2 regions of the Serratia sp. TSA_7 genome follow, and region 2 is predicted to be linked to the other one. Evidence: predicted binding sites of a transcription regulator. Region 2 holds the regulator's gene; the other holds the start of a gene.
What was found. The regulator PhoB, encoded in region 2, activates phosphate uptake and scavenging genes when phosphate is short. The targets are predictions, from matches to a motif close to CTGTCATAAAACTGNCNNAT.
Positions count from the first base shown of each region.

Region 1: phoA (alkaline phosphatase) is a predicted target of PhoB. The motif match lies at 6,375-6,394, and genes of this name have one in related genera.

Region 1 covers NZ_JBQZFU010000001.1:424,868-433,925, forward strand. Annotated here, with positions in the region: gene ACUTQW_RS02050 (isocitrate lyase/PEP mutase family protein) at 1-141, opposite strand, end outside; gene ACUTQW_RS02055 (LysR family transcriptional regulator) at 233-1,153, shown strand; gene ACUTQW_RS02060 (MFS transporter) at 1,885-3,192, shown strand; gene ACUTQW_RS02065 (hypothetical protein) at 3,226-3,657, shown strand; gene ACUTQW_RS02070 (AAA family ATPase) at 3,754-4,254, opposite strand; gene ACUTQW_RS02075 (antibiotic biosynthesis monooxygenase family protein) at 4,451-4,798, opposite strand; gene ACUTQW_RS02080 (ArsR/SmtB family transcription factor) at 4,873-5,556, shown strand; gene ACUTQW_RS02085 (glutathione S-transferase N-terminal domain-containing protein) at 5,620-6,327, shown strand; gene phoA (alkaline phosphatase) at 6,466-7,893, shown strand; gene ACUTQW_RS02095 (GNAT family N-acetyltransferase) at 8,044-8,604, shown strand; gene ACUTQW_RS02100 (TetR/AcrR family transcriptional regulator) at 8,611-9,058, opposite strand, start outside.
Region 2 covers NZ_JBQZFU010000006.1:104,691-113,748, forward strand. Annotated here, with positions in the region: gene ACUTQW_RS18520 (PstS family phosphate ABC transporter substrate-binding protein) at 1-641, opposite strand, end outside; gene phoR (phosphate regulon sensor histidine kinase PhoR) at 658-1,974, opposite strand; gene phoB (phosphate response regulator transcription factor PhoB) at 1,999-2,688, opposite strand; gene sbcD (exonuclease subunit SbcD) at 2,912-4,144, shown strand; gene sbcC (exonuclease subunit SbcC) at 4,141-7,395, shown strand; partial or broken gene ACUTQW_RS18545 (helix-turn-helix transcriptional regulator) at 7,392-7,700, opposite strand; gene eat (ethanolamine permease) at 8,124-9,058, shown strand, end outside.

The DNA.
Region 1 (9,058 bases), on a different contig from region 2:
GGCGCTGGTAGTGGCGATCGCGGCGGCACCGAGGCTTTCAATCAACAATGCGCTGCCGGCGTCCCAGGCATTGGGCAGGCGTAATGGGTGTGGCTGACGGTGCAGATTGGCAAAAACGGCGGCATTATTGTGAGTGTCCATAAGGTTCTCCCGGTAAAAAACGCATTCTAACCATCATCAATTTGGATGATAATAGCCGTAAATTTCAGATATTCATTCCCTGGGAGAACGAATGGAAGAACCTTCCCTGCAACTGGTAAAAGCCTTTGTCGCCGTGGCTGAACATCAGAGCTTCGCCAGAGCGGCGCAAGCGCTGAATATGACGCCTTCTGCCGTCAGTCGCCTGGTCAAAAAGCTTGAGCAACAGGTTGATATGCTGCTTATCAACCGCACAACCCGGGCGATGTCGCTGACCGAAGCCGGCCAGCGCTACTTCACAGACTGCAGCGCCGCGCTGGAACAATTGAGAATGGCCTATGAGCGAATGCGCGATGAGCAAAGCCAGCCGCAGGGAACGTTGCGTGTCAGCACTTCGCTGTCGTTTGGCCGCCTGCACGTCGCGCCGCATCTGGCGGCTTTTATGGCGCAGTATCCCCAACTGCGAATAGACCTGCTGATGACCGATCGTTATGTCGACATTGTCGCGGAACGCGTGGCGGTCGCTATCCGCATTGGCCGGCTACCGGATTCAAGCCTGGTGGCGCGCAAGCTGCTCAACAACCGGCGGATCCTGGTCGCCTCACCGCATTATCTGCAACAGCACGGCACACCGACAACGCTTGAGGAACTGCGGCAGCACCAGTGCCTGGTTTCGACGGCGAGCCACGATGGCGATAACTGGCGCCTGTTCGGGCCCGCGGGGGAGACGGTGTTTCAGCCCAAGGGCCGAATGCGAGCGGATAATGGCGATGCGGTCAAACAATTTTGTATAGACGGCCAAGGCATCGCATTTCATTCCGCCGTGACGATGGCCGAATCGATACGTTTGGGGGAATTGGTGCAACTGCTGCCGCAATGGACAGGGAGAGAAACCGGAGTTTATTCCGTTTACCCGCCGGGGCCGGTGGGGCCGGCAGCGCGGGCGTTAATCGATTTCCTGACACTGAGATGGCAACAGGAACCTTGCCTGCAAATGCAAAAAACAGAAGTTTAAGAAAAAATCAGCGGGGCTTGGCCACGACATTCAATCGCCCCGCATTTTGCACTACTGGCGCATCAGGGCATAGGGAGCCTTGTTCGAGAGGTCTCAATATCCTGGATTACTCGTCTTCCTGCCTGCGTTCGAGAAAACACATTTGCATTCACAAAAACAATTATTCCAATAAATTAAATTCACTAAAAATATTAATCACTCCCAGGCAGGCCTAAAAAAACCATCAGACTTATCGCCTGAGCGATAGAGAGTGCCAATGTTTACGTTAAACACCCCAACAAAAAAACAACCTTAGCCTGCAGGTGATAAACCATTATCCCCTTGGATTAAGTAAATGCTTTTCCTTTACCCTCGCCTTCAGGACGAATAGCAATTTTTATTGCTACGGCAGAACCACACCACCGCATATTCCTCTCTACGATTAAAATTGTGATTCACCTCTTAAAACCCACAAGGAATCGGATTCTTTGTGTGTGTCAGGTCACTAAATCGTCAGCCAGGCATGCTTTCCACACCACCCAGATACCCATTAACATTTTGATAAAATTAAAATTAAAACCATTAATTTCATTTTCATGCCGCGAACAAACCCGTATTGCATATAGTTGTACATACAAGTATATGTAAACAAGAGATTGCAAAAATGTGATCACGGCAAACAGCATCCTTCAGGTATCACTGGTGAAACATTAACAATAAAAACATGCCACCCATCGCGAGAGATAGAGATAATGACGAACACAGTTGAAAATGAGTTATCCGAGAATCGGACGATCGACAAGAAAACGATAAATTATAAAATCATATTTGGCGCCAGCCTCGGTAACGGGCTGGAGATCTTCGATTTCACCGTTTACAGCTTCTTTGCCGCCATTATCGGAAAGCTGTATTTCCCCAGCGACACGGCCTACGGTTCTTTATTAATGTCGGTGGCCGTTTTTGGCGTCGGCTTTATTATGCGGCCGCTGGGCAGCATGGTGTTGGGGGCCTACGCCGATCGGGTCGGGCGTAAGGCCGCCATGTTAATGACTATTGTTCTGATGGGCGTCGGCACGGCGCTGATCGCCTTCGCCCCCACTCATGCGCAGATTGGCATCTTCGCACCGATGCTGATCGTGGTCGGGCGATTGATTCAGGGCTTTGCCGCCGGCGGTGAAGTGGGGTCTGCGACCACCCTGCTGCTGGAGTCGGCCGGGGCCAACCAGCGGGGATTCTTTGTCAGTTGGCAGGCGATCAGCCAAGGCATCAGCGCCTTGCTCGGTGCCTCTTTCGGGCTGCTGTTGACCTATTTTCTGCCGGAAGAAGCCCTCTATTCCTGGGGCTGGCGCGTGCCTTTCATCGTCGGCCTGCTGATTATTCCCGTCGGCGTATATATCCGTAAACACCTGGAAGAAACCTATAGCGGCGAGGTTGCGGATCAAGAACGCCCACCGGTTAACCCGGTCTGGGATGTGCTGCGCAATCACTTTAAAGACCTACTGCTGGGAATGCTGATCATTATGTCCGGCACCGTGATGGTTTATATTGTGCTGCTGTATATGCCGACCTATATGATGCAGACCTATCACATTGCCGCACCAACCGCCTATCTCTTCAGCTGCATTGCCTCAGTGGTGCAAATCGTCGCCGTTTATTTCGCCGGCCGCTATGTCGATCGGGTACAAAACTACAAAAGACCGCTGCTTTTCTCTATCTTTGCCGCCCTGATACTGATTTATCCCACGTTCTGGTTCCTGGGCTCCACACACTATCTGTGGCTGGCAATCCTCTTTCGCATCTTGCTGATCGGCGCTTTAGGGATCAATATGCTGTCGAGCACCATGCTGATCGTCTCTGCGCTACCGCGCCATGTCCGCGCTACCGGCACCTCAATGATTTATGCCTTCGGCGTTACGCTGTTTGGTGGGTCGGCGCAGCTCATCGTCACCTGGTTACTGGATGTCAGCGGCAATCCTATGGCGCCGGCCTGGTATGTCACCGGCATGCTGACTATCAGCCTGATTGCCACTACAGTGTTCAAGGAGCGGCACAAAAACTGACGCAATGGTTTTGTCCCAGGAGCGAAGAGAAGTATGGATACCCCTTATAATTTGGCATTACTGACAGGCGCAGGGCTGAGCGCCATGGCGGCCCTGGTGCATGTTTGGGTGATCAAGGCGGGGCCGCGCGGATATCGCCTGTGCGGCGCCGGCGATCGCTTTATCCGCGCCGCCGAAGCCGGCAAGACATTTCCGGCCATCGCGACCGCAGGTATCGCCCTGGTGCTGTTTATCTGGGCGCTGTACGCTTTGGCCGGCGCCGGCATTATTGCGCCGCTGCCATTGCTGCGCCCCGCGCTGTGCTTCATCACGTTTATCTATTTGTTGCGTGGTATTGCCGGCCCCGTTGCGCTGCGCAATACCGGCCGCAGCCACAGATTTATCGTCATAAGCTCATTGATATGTCTCTGCATAGGTCTGGTTCATCTGCTGGGGCTTATACAGCGTTGGAATGTGCTGGTATAGCTTTCCGTTAACGCAAGAGATAACACCCGCTCTGCACCGCAGAGCGAGGTCGCTGTCGATACCGCGTTTGAAACCACGCCCCTCAAACGGGCTGACTCAGGCCTGATCGCCGTATCTAACCACAGTCAGCCGCTCTTCCTCTGAAGGGGAAACAAAGTAGTGGGTAAGCAGATCGAAGGTTTCTTCGCTGAGCACAAAAGGATGATCGCCCTGTTCATTTCTCAGTTTGATCCGGCTTTTGCATTGCGTATCGCTGACGTCCAGAAAATGCAGACAATGGCTAACGCCGGCGGCGTCCGCCAGTTGTCTGGCCCAAAGACGACGATCCGGCGTGTTCATCGGAAAATCGAGCACCACCGACAGCCCATGACGCAGCAGCTCTACAACATGTTCGCTCAATGCCTGCCGTAGCCGGGCCGAATAGCGGACGTAATCCTGCAACCCGGTCATCTGTTGTTCATACAGCGTCGCCAGCCAGCTGTCCTCAACAATCAACAGCGTTTGTGGCTGCTGCGACAAGCGGTTTGCCAACGTCGACTTGCCTGAACCGGCTTTGCCGCACATCAGATGTAAAACAACCTGGGGGTGATTTCCCATGACGTCCTCCTGGGTGATGGCCAGCAGGAGGATAGATTGCCCCGCCTTACTGGCGGGTTTTGGCTTGAAAGAGACGCGCTATCCCACCACTCTGAGAATGGTGATAATAATCTGCGCGAATACAAGTCGGTTTTTATTCATCCACTATCAATAGAATAAAGCCGGGAGGGCTGTCAACGATAAAACCAACTTTGCATTAACCTGCGTGATAGCCGCAGCTGTCCTGCGGCGCTTGATCCCGCTGATCCAAACCATAGTCGCGCACCACCTCCGCCACCCGCAGGCGATACTGCGCCAGCACATCATGGCGGCCACGCGCCTGCGCAGCCCGGTGCTGCTCGAGATTGCGCCACTGTTTTACCGCCTCTTCATCCCGCCAGAAGGACAGCGACAGCAACCGCTGCGGATCGGCCAGGCTTTGAAAGCGCTCGATGGAGATAAATCCGTCAATCTCCGCCAGCAGCGGCTTTAGCTCTGCCGCCAATTTAAGGTAGGTTTCACGCTGCCCGTCGGCGGCCTGCAATTCAAAAATAACGGCAATCATAGAGAGTTCCTGTCAGGACGATTAACCCTATCCTAAGGCTAGACCTACAGCCATACTTCGCCTAATCTCGAAGTATGAATGACATCAATATCGAAGATCGCCTGGCGGCACTGACTGCCGCTATTGCCGACCGTACCCGTGCGCGCATGTTGTGCCTGCTGATGGACGGCCGCGCCTATACCGCCACCGAGCTCAGCGCCGCCGTGGACGTCGCCGCCTCTACCGCCAGCGGGCATTTGGCGCGCTTGCAGGAACAACGGTTGATCGCCTGCGTCAAACAGGGGCGCTACCGCTATTTCCGCCTGGCGGGCCAGCCGGTGGCCGATGTGCTGGAAACGCTGATGGCGCTGGCCGGCGTCGAACGGCCGACGGTGAAAAGCACAACCCCCACCTCGCTGCAATTCGCCCGCACCTGCTACGATCATATGGCCGGTGAAGTGGCGGTAAAACTGCATGACCGTTTGCATCAGTTGGCCTGGCTGGTGGGCGAGGAAGACTACCGGCTGAGCGACGCGGGGCGGGCTGCCCTGACGCGGTTGGGCATCGACTGCACGCCTGCGCCTTCACGGCGGCGCTTCGCCTGCGGCTGTCTGGACTGGAGCGAACGCAAGGCTCACCTCGGTGGCGCACTTGGCGCAGCGATGCTTAACGCTTTTATCGAACGCGGCTGGATAAGGCGCCGGCTCGATAGCCGCGAGCTGCAACTCACCGCCACCGGCAAGAATGCTCTGAAAGCACATTTTGACCTCACGCTTTAGCCCCACAGCGCGTTAGCTTTGGTGCAATACTCAATAGGCACACCGTCAACCCGAGGACTCCTCATGCTCGATCAAACCCAATTCCCCATCACCAAACTGTGGCCGGCGCAACATCCGGAACGGCTGCAGCTTTACTCGCTGCCAACGCCTAACGGCGTAAAAGTCTCCATCATGCTCGAAGAGATCGGCCTGCCTTATGAAGCGCATCTGATCGATATCGGCAAGAATGAAACCTGGACGCCGGAGTTTTTGTCGCTGAACCCGAACGGTAAAATCCCCTCGATTATCGATCCCGATGGTCCGGGCGGTAAGCCGCTGCCGCTGTTTGAATCCGGTGCCATCCTTTTGTATCTGGCAGAGAAAAGCGGTCAATTCCTGCCACAGGATCCCGCGCAGCGCTACGAAACCATCCAATGGGTATTTTTCCAGATGGCCGCGGTCGGCCCGATGTTCGGCCAGCTCGGCTTCTTCCACCGCTTTGCCGGGCGTGAATACGAAGATAAACGCCCGCTGGAGCGTTATAAAAATGAATCCAAACGCCTGCTCGGCGTGCTGGAAAGCCGCCTTGAAGGCCGCGACTGGATCATGGGCGCAGATTACACCATCGCCGATATTTCACTGCTGGGCTGGGTGCGTAACCTGATCGGTTTCTACGAAGCGCGCGAACTGGTGGAGTTCGACAGTTTCCCACGGGTGGGGCAATGGCTGGAGCGCGGTTTGGCGCGCCCGGCAGTGCAACGCGGCCTGACTATTCCCGCCCGCAACGAATAATTTATTGCCTGGGATAGCCGCCGGCTATCCCATTTTCGCCCCCCGCATCGTCATAAAAGTGTCACACCTCTGCACTACTCTCCCTGCGTAACAAACTGATGCTATTTGTGTTTTATTATTACGACAAGGAGTTTTCCCATGCTGCAGCCCGTTTCTTTGATCGCCGGCGCCGTGTTATCCGCCCTGCTTTGTTCCACCGCCCTCGCCGATGAAACGCCGGCCAATACCGCTGGTCTTTCCGAGCGAGCGGCACGCGGTAACATCGTGGAACCGGGCGGCGCACGCCGTCTGAGCGGCGATCAAACCGCCGCGCTGAAAGCCTCGCTGTCTGACAAAACGGTCAAAAACGTGATTTTATTGATCGGCGACGGCATGGGCGATTCTGAAATCACCTCGGCGCGCAACTACGCAGAAGGCGCGGGCGGCTATTTTAAAGGCATTGATGCCCTGCCGCTGACCGGCCAGTACACCCATTACTCGCTGGATAAGAAAACCCACAAACCGGATTACGTGACGGATTCCGCCGCTTCGGCGACCGCATGGTCCACCGGCGTAAAAACCTATAACGGCGCGCTGGGAGTTGACGTCAACGGCAAGGACCAGCCGACGCTGCTGGAGATCGCCAAAGCGGCGGGCAAAGCCACCGGCAACGTCTCCACCGCCGAGCTGCAGGACGCCACACCGGCAGCGCAGGTCTCGCATGTTACCTCGCGCAAATGTTACGGCCCGGAAGAAACCAGCGAAAAATGCGCCACCAACGCGCTGGAGAATGGCGGCCGCGGCTCGATCACCGAGCAATTGCTCAAAACCCGTGCCGACGTCTCGCTGGGCGGTGGAGCGAAATCCTTTAATCAGCTGGCGAAAAGCGGCGAATGGCAGGGAAAATCATTGAAAGACCAGGCAACTGCGCTGGGTTATCAGTGGGTGGAAAACCTCGACGGCCTGAATGCCATCAGCGTAGCCAATCAGCAAAAACCGCTGCTGGGATTGTTTGCCGCCGGCAATATGCCGGTGCGCTGGCAGGGCCCGAAAGCTTCGCATCACGGTAATATCGACCAACCGGCGGTCACCTGCGAGAACAACCCGGCACGTACTGCCGACATCCCAACGCTGGCGGCGATGACCGAAAAAGCGATAGATCTGTTGAAAAACCAGCAGAACGGTTTCTTCTTGCAGGTGGAAGGCGCATCGATCGACAAGCAGGACCATGAAGCCAACCCTTGCGGCCAGTTCGGCGAGACGGTCGATCTGGATGAAGCGGTACAGAAAGCGCTGGCCTTCGCCCGCGCCGACGGCAACACCCTGGTGATCGTCACCGCCGACCACGCCCACTCCAGCCAGATTATTGCCGTCGATGCCAAGGCTCCAGGCCTGACGCAAACGCTGACCACCAAAGATGGCGCGCCAATGACCATCAGCTACGGTAACTCGGAGGAAGGCTCTCAGGGACACACCGGCACCCAGTTGCGCGTTGCCGCCTACGGCCCGCATGCGGCTAACGTCGTGGGCCTGACCGATCAGACCGACCTGTTCTACACCATGCGTGACGCTATGGCGATCAAGTAAGTTGGTTGCCGGGTAGCTTGCTCTATCCCTTCTCCTCCTGAATATCAGGGGGAGAAGCGGCTTTAACAGGTTAAAAATGATCGATTAACGGCTATATTCCCCCTTGAGTCTTCACTTCGCGCCAAAGCGCCCAGATGAAAGGATGAACCCTTGCAGTTGATTAGCCTGCCATTGACCACCGAACGCCTGCGGCTACGCCGCTTTACCCCTGCCGATCTCAACGCCTACGCGGCTTATCACCGTCTGCCGGCGGTTTATCGTTATCTGTACGCCCCCACGCCGAACGACACGCAGTTGGAAGAACAGCTTTCCCAGGCGGTGGCTTCGCGTTTCAGCGAGGATGGCGATATCTTTTATTGTGCGGTCACCCTGCAAGACAGCGGGGAATTGATCGGTGAAGTGCTGCTGAAACTGGCCAACCGCGCGGCATTGCAAGCAGAGATCGGCTATATCTTCAACCCGGCCTACGCCGGTAAAGGCTACGCCGCAGAAGCGGTGCGCGCGGTGCTGGAGCGTGGCTTCAGCGAAGTGGGCTGCCACCGCATCTTTGCCCGGCTCGACGCCGCCAACCGGGGCTCGATCGGCGTGGTCGAGCGGTTGGGCATGCGCAAAGAGGCGCACCTGCGGCAAAACGATCGTTTCAACGGCGAATGGGGCGACGAGTTTATTTACGCCTTGTTGAATGAAGAATGGCAGCACGGGCTGCCGTAGCGCGTTCTAGGCATCTGCCAGCACCTTCGCCGCCATTTGCTTATAGCTCTCCACCAGTTCTCGGCCCTCATCGGGGCCGGTACTGACCGCCAGGCGCATCGTCGCCTCTCCCAGATGCATCAGCAGAAAAGCGGCATTTTCAACCGCAACGGGAGCCGCCTGTGGCCGTAAACGCCGTATCGCCGCCGCCAGCAATGCACCGTTCAATCGGCTTTCCGCCACCTCTTCTTCGCGCAGCGTTTTGTTGGCCTGCGTCGCCGCCCAGATATCCCGCATGACGGGCTCGGCCATAAACAAGGCATAATATTCGTCAATCAGGCAGCTAAAAGCCTCGATCAGTTGCGGAAAATCCTGCACCCGAGATAAACACTGCTCGATGCATTCGCGCGCTTCCTGGTTATAACGCTGTGCCAACACGCGCACGATAGCGGTCTTATCCGGGAAGTACTGGTAC
Region 2 (9,058 bases):
ATGCTGTTCAGCGAGCCGGCCACCGCCTGCACCACCGAGGCCGAACCGGGCAGCTCATTGACCCGCGGCATAAAATCGCCGCCGCACAGGGCGCGCAGTTTGAAATAGCCGTAAGTGCCGGAGGCGGAGTTACGCCCGAAACGTTGGAGGTCGCGCTGTTGCCAACTGCCGGTCAACCCCAATTCGCCCCAACGCATCAGCGGCCGGCTTTCGCCGCAGCGCCGGGTAGCGGAGAAAATGCGGTCGAGCTGCTGCAGGTTCAGGCCACGCAACGGGTTGTCCTGATGCACCAGCACCACCAGCGCATCCACCGCTACCGGCACGGCCAGCGGCGCATAACCATAACGGTGTTCGAACGCCGACACTTCCGCCGCCTTCATCGGCCTGCTCATTGGCCCAAGCTGCGCTGCGCCCGCCGCCAGTGCGGTAGGCGCGGTTGAAGAACCGGCGGCCTGGATCTGCAAATTGACGTTAGGGTAGTGCTGACTGAAGTCCTGCGCCCACAGCGCCATCAGATTCGCCAGCGTATCGGAGCCGACGCTCGACAGGTTGCCGGACAGCATACCGTCCGGCTGCGCCAGTGCGCCGCGGCTCGCCAGCAGCGCCAGGCACAGCAACAACCATCGGGTAATTCGGATCATGCCAGCCTCTCGCGCGTTAATTTTTCACCGCATTCTCTGATAAAGCTGCAGGAACAATCAACCGGTTAGGCAAGGTAAAGATGAAACGGGTGCCGATCCCCTGCTCGCTGAGGATCTCCAACCGCGCATCGTGGTGGCTGAGCGCATGCTTGACGATCGCCAGCCCCAGCCCGCTGCCGCCGGTCTGGCGTGAACGGGCTTTATCGACGCGGTAGAAACGCTCGGTCAGGCGCGGGATATGTTCGGCGGCGATGCCCGGCCCGTTGTCGCTGACCTGGAATTGCGCGCCGTTTGGCGTCTGTTGCCAGCTCACCTCAATATGGGTGCCTTTCGGCGTGTGATTGACGGCGTTATACACCAGATTCGACACCGCGCTGCGCAGTTGGTCATCGTTGCCGAACACCTTGAGCTGCTCGTTCACCCGGAAGGTAATCTCATGGTTGTCGCCGCTCAGCGACTGCGCCTCACGCTGCAACACCCGCAGCATCAGCGGAATATCGACCCGCTCGTTCATATCGACGTTAGGTGCCGCCTCAATGCGCGACAGCGTCAGCAGCTGTTTGACCAGCCCGTCCATACGCCGGGTCTGTTCCTGCATGGTGCCCAGCGCCTTGCCGCGCAACGAGCCGTCCAGCTCCTCGTCGCTCATCATCTCCAGGTAGCCCTGCAATACCGTCAGCGGGGTACGCAACTCATGGCTGACGTTGGCGAAGAAGTTGCGGCGCGCGCCTTCAAGCTGGCGCATTTGGGTGACGTCGCGCGCCACCATCAACAGTTGCCCTTCCGAATAGGGCATCACGCGGAACTCGACATAGTGCTCGTTATTGAGTTGCAGCGTCAGTGGCCGCGTGAATTCCTGCTGTTGCAGATAGTGGCTGAACTCTGGGTAACGCAACAGGTTAAGGATGTGCTGGCCGTTGTCTTCCGGCCAGCGGAATCCCAGCAGATGCTGCGCCAACCCGTTGCACCAGAAGATATTGCCTTCGACGGTGGTCATCACCACCGCATCGGGCAGCGATTCCGCGCCGCTGCGAAAACGTTTGATCAACAACGCCAGTTCACGGCGACGTCGACGGTTGCGCTGTTGCATCTGGTAGAGGCCGTAAAACAGCGGCTCCCAGCTCCAGCGCCCAGGCGGCGGCGTCATGCTGCGATCGACCCACAGCCAGTGGGAAAGTTTGAGTTGGTTGTAGAAATTCCAGACCAGCGCCGCCAGCACGGCGGCCAGCAGCAGCCAGGGCAGATAGCCGAAAATCAGCCCCAGCAGTAAGGCAGGTAAACAGAAAAGAGCCAGCTCCAGGGCCAGCCTCTTCCAGGAAAGGCGTTCTAGCACAGCATATTCTCCAGCGCGACGCGATCAGTAACGCGTTGAGAATCGGTAGCCGGTGCCCCGAACGGTTTGAACCATTTTGTCATGACCAGTGGTCTCTAACGCCTTGCGGAGCCGGCGGATATGCACGTCAACGGTGCGGTCTTCCACATAAACGTTAGTGCCCCAGACGTGATTAAGCAACTGTTCACGGCTATAAACACGTTCCGGATGGGTCATAAAGAAATGCAGCAGTTTGAACTCGGTCGGCCCCATATCCAGCGCCTGCTCATTAGCCATTACGCGATGTGAGGAAGGGTCCAGGCTCAGCCCCTGCATTTCAATCACTTCTTCCACCGCCATCGGTGAAATGCGGCGCATTACCGCCTTGATGCGCGCCACCAGTTCCTTCGGCGAGAACGGCTTGGTAATGTAATCGTCCGCACCCACTTCCAGGCCGCGCACCCGGTCTTCTTCTTCACCGCGTGCGGTCAGCATCATCACCGGAATATCGCGGGTCAGCGCTTCACGCTTCATGTGTTTGATAAACTGGATACCGGAACCGCCGGGTAACATCCAGTCGAGCAACACCAAATCAGGGAACGGCTCAGACAGGCGCGTCACGGCGCTGTCATAATCCTCGGCTTCCAACGGTTGGTAACCATTCTGTTCCAACACAAAGCACACCATCTCACGGATCGGCGCTTCGTCTTCCACCACCAGTATGCGTCTTGCCATCGTCAATCCTGCCAATGTGTTAGCGATCACAGTTGATTGCGGGCGCCATTATGCGTCAGTTTTGTGACACTTTTATGAAAAAACCAGCCTGTTATAGCCAGTAAGCATAGCGATTATTTCCAGCTTCAAAGAAAAATCATTCAGTTGTCATAATCATTGCGTCACGACAGGAGAGTCTGCCCCCTTTATAATCCCCCCATTAGTTTATCGCCCCGGGAGTGTCATGCGCCTGATCCACACCTCTGACTGGCATCTTGGCCAGTACTTTTTCACCAAAAGCCGTGCCGCCGAGCACCAGGCTTTTTTACGCTGGCTGATCGAGCAAATCGAACAGCAACGGGTGGATGCGCTGATCGTCGCCGGGGATCTGTTCGACACCGGGTCGCCGCCGAGTTACGCCCGCGAGCTGTATAACCGCTTCGTGGTGGAGCTGCAGCGTACCGGCTGCCAACTGGTGGTGCTGGGAGGTAACCATGACTCCGTGGCAACCCTGAATGAATCGCGTGAATTGCTTTCTTGCCTGAATACAACGGTGATCGCCAACGCCCAGAGCGACATCGGGCAGCAGATCCTGGTGCTTAACCAACGCGACGGCCAACCGGGTGCGGTGTTGTGCGCCATCCCGTTCCTGCGCCCGCGCGATCTGACGACCAGCCGCGCCGGCGAATCGGGCGCGCAAAAGCAGCAGGCGTTGCAAGAGGCGATCGCGGAACACTATCAACAGCTCTACCAAGCGGCCTGCGCACGCCGCGATGAACTGGGGCTAACCTTGCCGATTGTCGCCACCGGCCACCTGACCACCGTGGGGGTTACCACCTCCGATTCGGTGCGCGATATTTACATCGGCACGCTGGATGCCTTCCCGGCGCAGGCGTTTCCGCCGGCCGACTACATTGCGTTGGGGCATATTCACCGGGCGCAGAACGTCGCCAAATCCGAGCATATCCGCTACAGCGGTTCGCCTATCCCGCTCAGTTTCGATGAGCTGGGCAAACCCAAGAGCGTGTTTATGGTGGATTTCGTCGAAGGCGCCCTGCAACAGGTCACCGCACTGGATATCCCCAGCTTCCAGCCAATGCAACTGATCAAGGGCGATTTGGCGCAGATCGAGCAACAATTGCGGCAGTTCGCCGATTATCAAGGTGAACTGCCGGTATGGCTGGATATCGAAGTGGCCACGCAAGATTACCTCAGCGACATTCAGCGCCGTATTCAACTGCTGGCGGATCAACTGCCGGTGGAGGTGGTATTGCTGCGCCGCAGTAAAGAACAGCGCCGCCAGGCCCTCGAACAGCAGGACAAGGAAACGCTCAACGAACTGAGCGTCGATGAGGTCTTCGAGCGGCGGCTGGCGCAGGAGACGGAAATCACTGAGCCTCGCCAGCAGCGGATGCGCCAAATGTTCCATCAGGTGGTCGAGGCCGTACGGCACAACGACGAGGAGCCGACCCAATGAAAATCCTGAGCCTGCGGCTGAAGAACCTCAATTCATTGCAGGGCGAGTGGAAGATCGATTTCACCGCTGAGCCTTTTGCCAGCAATGGGCTGTTCGCCATCACCGGGCCAACCGGCGCGGGCAAAACCACCCTGCTGGATGCCATCTGCCTGGCGCTGTACCACCAGACACCGCGCCTTAACGTGACACCGAGCCAAAACGAACTGATGACGCGCCACACCGCCGAATCGTTGGCGGAGGTCGAATTTGAGGTCAAAGGCGTCGGCTACCGCGCCTTCTGGAGCCAACGCCGCGCCAAAAATGCGCCGGACGGCAATCTGCAAGCGCCAAAGGTGGAACTGGCGCTGCGTGAAGACGGTAAAATCCTGGCGGATAAAGTCCGCGACAAGCTGGATCTGACCGCCGCGATCACCGGGCTGGATTTCGGCCGCTTCACCAAATCGATGATGCTGTCCCAGGGGCAGTTCGCCGCCTTCCTCAATGCCGATGCCAATGACCGGGCCGAACTGCTGGAAGAGCTGACCGGCACCGAGATCTACGGCCAACTTTCCGAACGGGTTTTCGAGCAGCACAAACAGGCCAAAGCCGATCTGGACGCCTTGCATCAACGCGCCAGCGGCATTGAGCTGCTGAATGACGAACAGCGTCAGCAATTGGAGAGCCAATTAGCTGAGCTGAGCGCGCAGGAAACCGCCCTCAGCGGGCAGACCCGGCAACAGCAACAGGCGCTGAACTGGCTGCAACAGTGGCAGCGAACGCAGCACCAGCAGCAGGAATACCAACGCCAGTTGAACATCGTGCAACAGGAGCAGGCTGCGGCCAAACCGCAGTTGCAACAGTTGGCGCGCAGCGAACCGGCGGAGAAACTGCGGCCGCTGCATAACGACCGTCACCGCTGCCGCAGTGAGCAGCAGGCGCTGCAACAGCAGATCGCCCAAATGGCGCAGCAGCAGGAGCATCAGCTTGCGCAGATGGCGCCATTGCAGCAGGCCGTGGAAAAAGCGCGCGCCGAGCAGCAGGCGCAGGCCGAGCGCCAGCAGATCCAGCAGCGGCTGATCGACGAGCAGATCGTCCCGCTCGACCACCAGATTGCTCAGCTGCAAAAAACGCAGACGGAATTGCAGCAGGCGTGCGACAACGCCGCCCGGCAGTGCCATCAGCAGACAACGGATCTGGAGCAGTTAAACGTTCAACGCAGCCAATTGACCGCACAGACCGGGCAACATCAGGAGAAGCTTAACGGTCTTAACGCGGCGTTGATGGCGCAGCAACAGCAGCAAAATGCGCTGGAAGCGCAGTCACCGCTGGCGGCGCTGCGCCGGCGTCAGGCCGAGTTGGCCGAGCTGCGCCCGGCACGCCAGCAGCTGTTCACCCTTTCCTCGCTGTTCCGCCAGACCAGCGAGCGGCTTGAACAACAGCGCAAAGAGTTTACCGCCCGTCAGGCGCAGCTTGGCGAACATGAGCAACAGCTGGAAGAAACGCGGCGGCACTACAAGCAGCAAAAAGCGCATCAGTTAGACGTGGAAAAAGCCCTTGAGCTGGAAAAGCGCATCGTCAGTCTTGAAGCCGAGCGCGCACTGCTGCAAAGCGGCGAGCCCTGCCCGTTATGCGGTTCCGCCAGCCATCCGGCCATTGAGCAATATCAGGCGGTAAAACCGTCCGAGACGGCATTGCGCCTGGCGGAAATGCGCGTCAAAACCGAGGCGCTGTACACCCAAGGCACCGAACTGCGCACCCGTTGCGAAAGCCTGAAGGAACAGCAACAGCGCCAACAACAGCAAATAGCGCAGGACGAGCAGCAACTCGCCGCCCAGCGCCAACAGTGGCAAACCCTCAGCGCGCCGCTGGCGTTTGATTTCGATCTGCAAGATGCCGAGCGCCTGAGCCAGTGGCTGAACGCCTGCGACAGCGAAGAACGCCAGGGCCAGCAAGGGCTGGCGCAGCACGAGCAGGCAGCACAGACGGTACAACAGGCGAAAGATGCCCTGGCCGAGCTCCAGGCGCAGCAACAACAAGCACAACAGCAACAAGCGCTGCTGGACGAGCGCTTCACCCTGCTGGAAAAAAACCACGCCGACGCGCAGTTGCAACAGCAGCGCTTGCAACAACAGTGGCAAGAGGGCGAGAAAACCCTGAGCGAACACCGCGCGCAGCGGCTGGCGCTGTTTGGCGAACAACAGATTCCGCAGGTGCGCGAACAGCTGCGTGCCCAACTGGCCGCCTGCGAGCAGGCCAGCCATCAGGCGGTGGAACAATGGCAGAAAGCTCAGGAACAGCGCGATCGCCTGGCCGGCCAGCTTGCCGGCCTGCAACAACAGCAGCAACGGCAGAGCGAGAGGCTGCAACAGGCGGAACAAACCTGGCTGGAAGCACTGGCCGCCAGCGAATTCAGCGACGAAGCCGCCTTCAGCGCCGCGCTGTTGGATGACGCACAGCGCCGGCAATTGCAGCAGCATAAAGAACGGTTGCACCAGCGGCAGGTGGAGGCCAGCGCCCTGCTGGCACAAGCGGTTCATACGCTGGAACAACAGCGGCAACAGCGCCCGGAAGGGCTGGATGAAACCCAGGCCGACGCGCCAGCCCTGAGCCAGAGCCTGGAGGCGTTGGCGCAGCAATTGAAAACCTTGCAACTGCGTCAGGGCGAAGTGCGCAACCAATTGGAAAGCGACGCCGCACGCCGTCTCAATCAGCAATCGCTGTTTGAGCAAATCAGCCAGAGCCAGCAGCAGTACGACGACTGGAGCTACCTCAACCAGCTGATCGGCTCCAAAGAAGGCGATAAGTTCCGCAAATTTGCCCAGGGGCTGACGCTGGATCACCTGGTACACCTGGCCAATAACCAGTTGGGGCGGCTACACGGGCGCTACCTGTTGCAACGCAAAACCAGCGACGCGCTGGAACTGCAGGTGGTGGATACCTGGCAGGCGGACGCGCTGCGTGACACCCGCACCCTGTCCGGCGGCGAAAGTTTCCTGGTCAGCCTGGCATTGGCGCTGGCGTTGTCTGACCTGGTCAGCCACAAGACCAGCATCGACTCGCTGTTTCTCGACGAAGGCTTCGGCACGCTGGATGCGGAAACCCTGGATACCGCGCTGGACGCCCTCGACAGCCTGAATGCCTCCGGTAAAACCATCGGCGTGATCAGCCATGTCGAAGCGATGAAAGAACGCATTCCGGTGCAGATTAAGGTGAAAAAGGTCAACGGACTGGGTATCAGCCGGCTGGAGCCGCAGTTTCGGCTGGAAAGTTAGGCCGGCAGTTGCCGCCACTGGCGTGGACTGATGCCAAACCAGCGGCGAAAAGCGCGTGAAAACGCGCTGACGTCGGAATACCCCAGCAGCAGCGCCAACTCGGCAATCGGCAGGTGGCGCTGCTGCAAATAATGAGTCGCCAGCTCGCAGCGCACCTTGTCCACCAACGCGGTAAAGGTCGCCCCCTGTTCACGCAGGCGGCGCTGCAACGAACCGGCGGACAGGCCCATTTTCTCGGCGATGATTTCCAGCACCGGTTCTCCGCTCAGCAGCGCTTGGCGCACCTGGGCGCGGGTACGGTCCACCAGCGTCAGTTCGGCATTGCGCCTTTGACACAAAATCACGCCGTGCTCCACCGAATAGTCGAAACGATAGCCTTCCCTCTTGTTCTCCCGCCGCGTCAGACCGGCTTCCAACTGAGTGCATGCTTCCGGCTGGCAGGAAAGCGCTGTCGGCATGATGTATTCCACTGTGGTTGTAACGGTGCAGGGAGGTAAGCAACTTCCGTACCAGCTTGCCGGTCCGCCTCCCGCCGCCGCATCGGTCAAAAAATCACCAATAAAGCACAGTTTCGTCGCCACGCTGCCCACTTTTGGTGCGCGCTCAGGCGGCCCTTAAGCCACGCCCCCGTGCTGGCAGAGAGGCGTCGTCATGGCATAAAACCTGCAGCGTTGTGAGTGGATACCTTCTTTATCAGCGCAGGCGGTTTTTTCGATCGGGAGAGCAACATGACAATGCAACTTAAACCTACCCTGGGCACCCTGCATCTTTGGGGCATTGCCGTCGGGCTGGTGATTTCCGGGGAATATTTTGGCTGGAGCTACGGCTGGGGCGTGGCGGGGACGCTAGGTTTCCTGATCACCACCCTGATGGTGGCGACCATGTACGGCTGTTTTATCTTCAGTTTTACCGAGCTGACCACCGCCATCCCTCACGCAGGCGGGCCTTTCGCCTACAGCCGCCGCGCCTTTGGCGAAACCGGCGGCCTGATCGCCGGGCTGGCGACGCTGGTGGAGTTCGTGTTCGCACCGCCGGCGATTGCCATGGCGATCGGGGCTTATCTCAACGTGCAATATCCGGCGCTTGACCCCAAGTGGGCGGCGGTGGGCGCCTACGCCATTTTTATGACGCTGAATATCCTCGGCGTTAAGCTGGCGGCGCTGTTCGAGCTTTGCGTCACCGTGCTGGCGGTCTTTGAGCTGCTGGTATTTATGGGCGTAGTGGCGCCGGGCTTTAGCTTCAGCAACTTCGTGCTCAACGGCTGGGCGGGCAGCGATCATTTCGGCAGCGCGGCGCTGTCCGGTATCTTCGCCGCCATTCCGTTCGCGATCTGGTTTTTCCTGGCCATCGAGGGCGCGGCAATGGCGGCGGAAGAAGCCAAGGATCCGAAACGCACCATTCCGCGTGCCTACATCTCCGGCATTCTGACGCTGGTGGTATTGGCGCTGGGCGTGATGCTGCTGGCCGGCGGCGCAGGCGACTGGAGTAAACTGTCGAACATCAACGATCCGTTGCCGCAGGCGATGAAAATGGTGGTAGGCGAAAACTCCGGCTGGATGCACATGCTGGTGTGGATTGGCCTGTTTGGATTGGTGGCCAGCTTCCACGGCATTATTCTCGGCTATTCGCGCCAGTTCTTCGCGCTGGCGCGCGCCGGTTACCT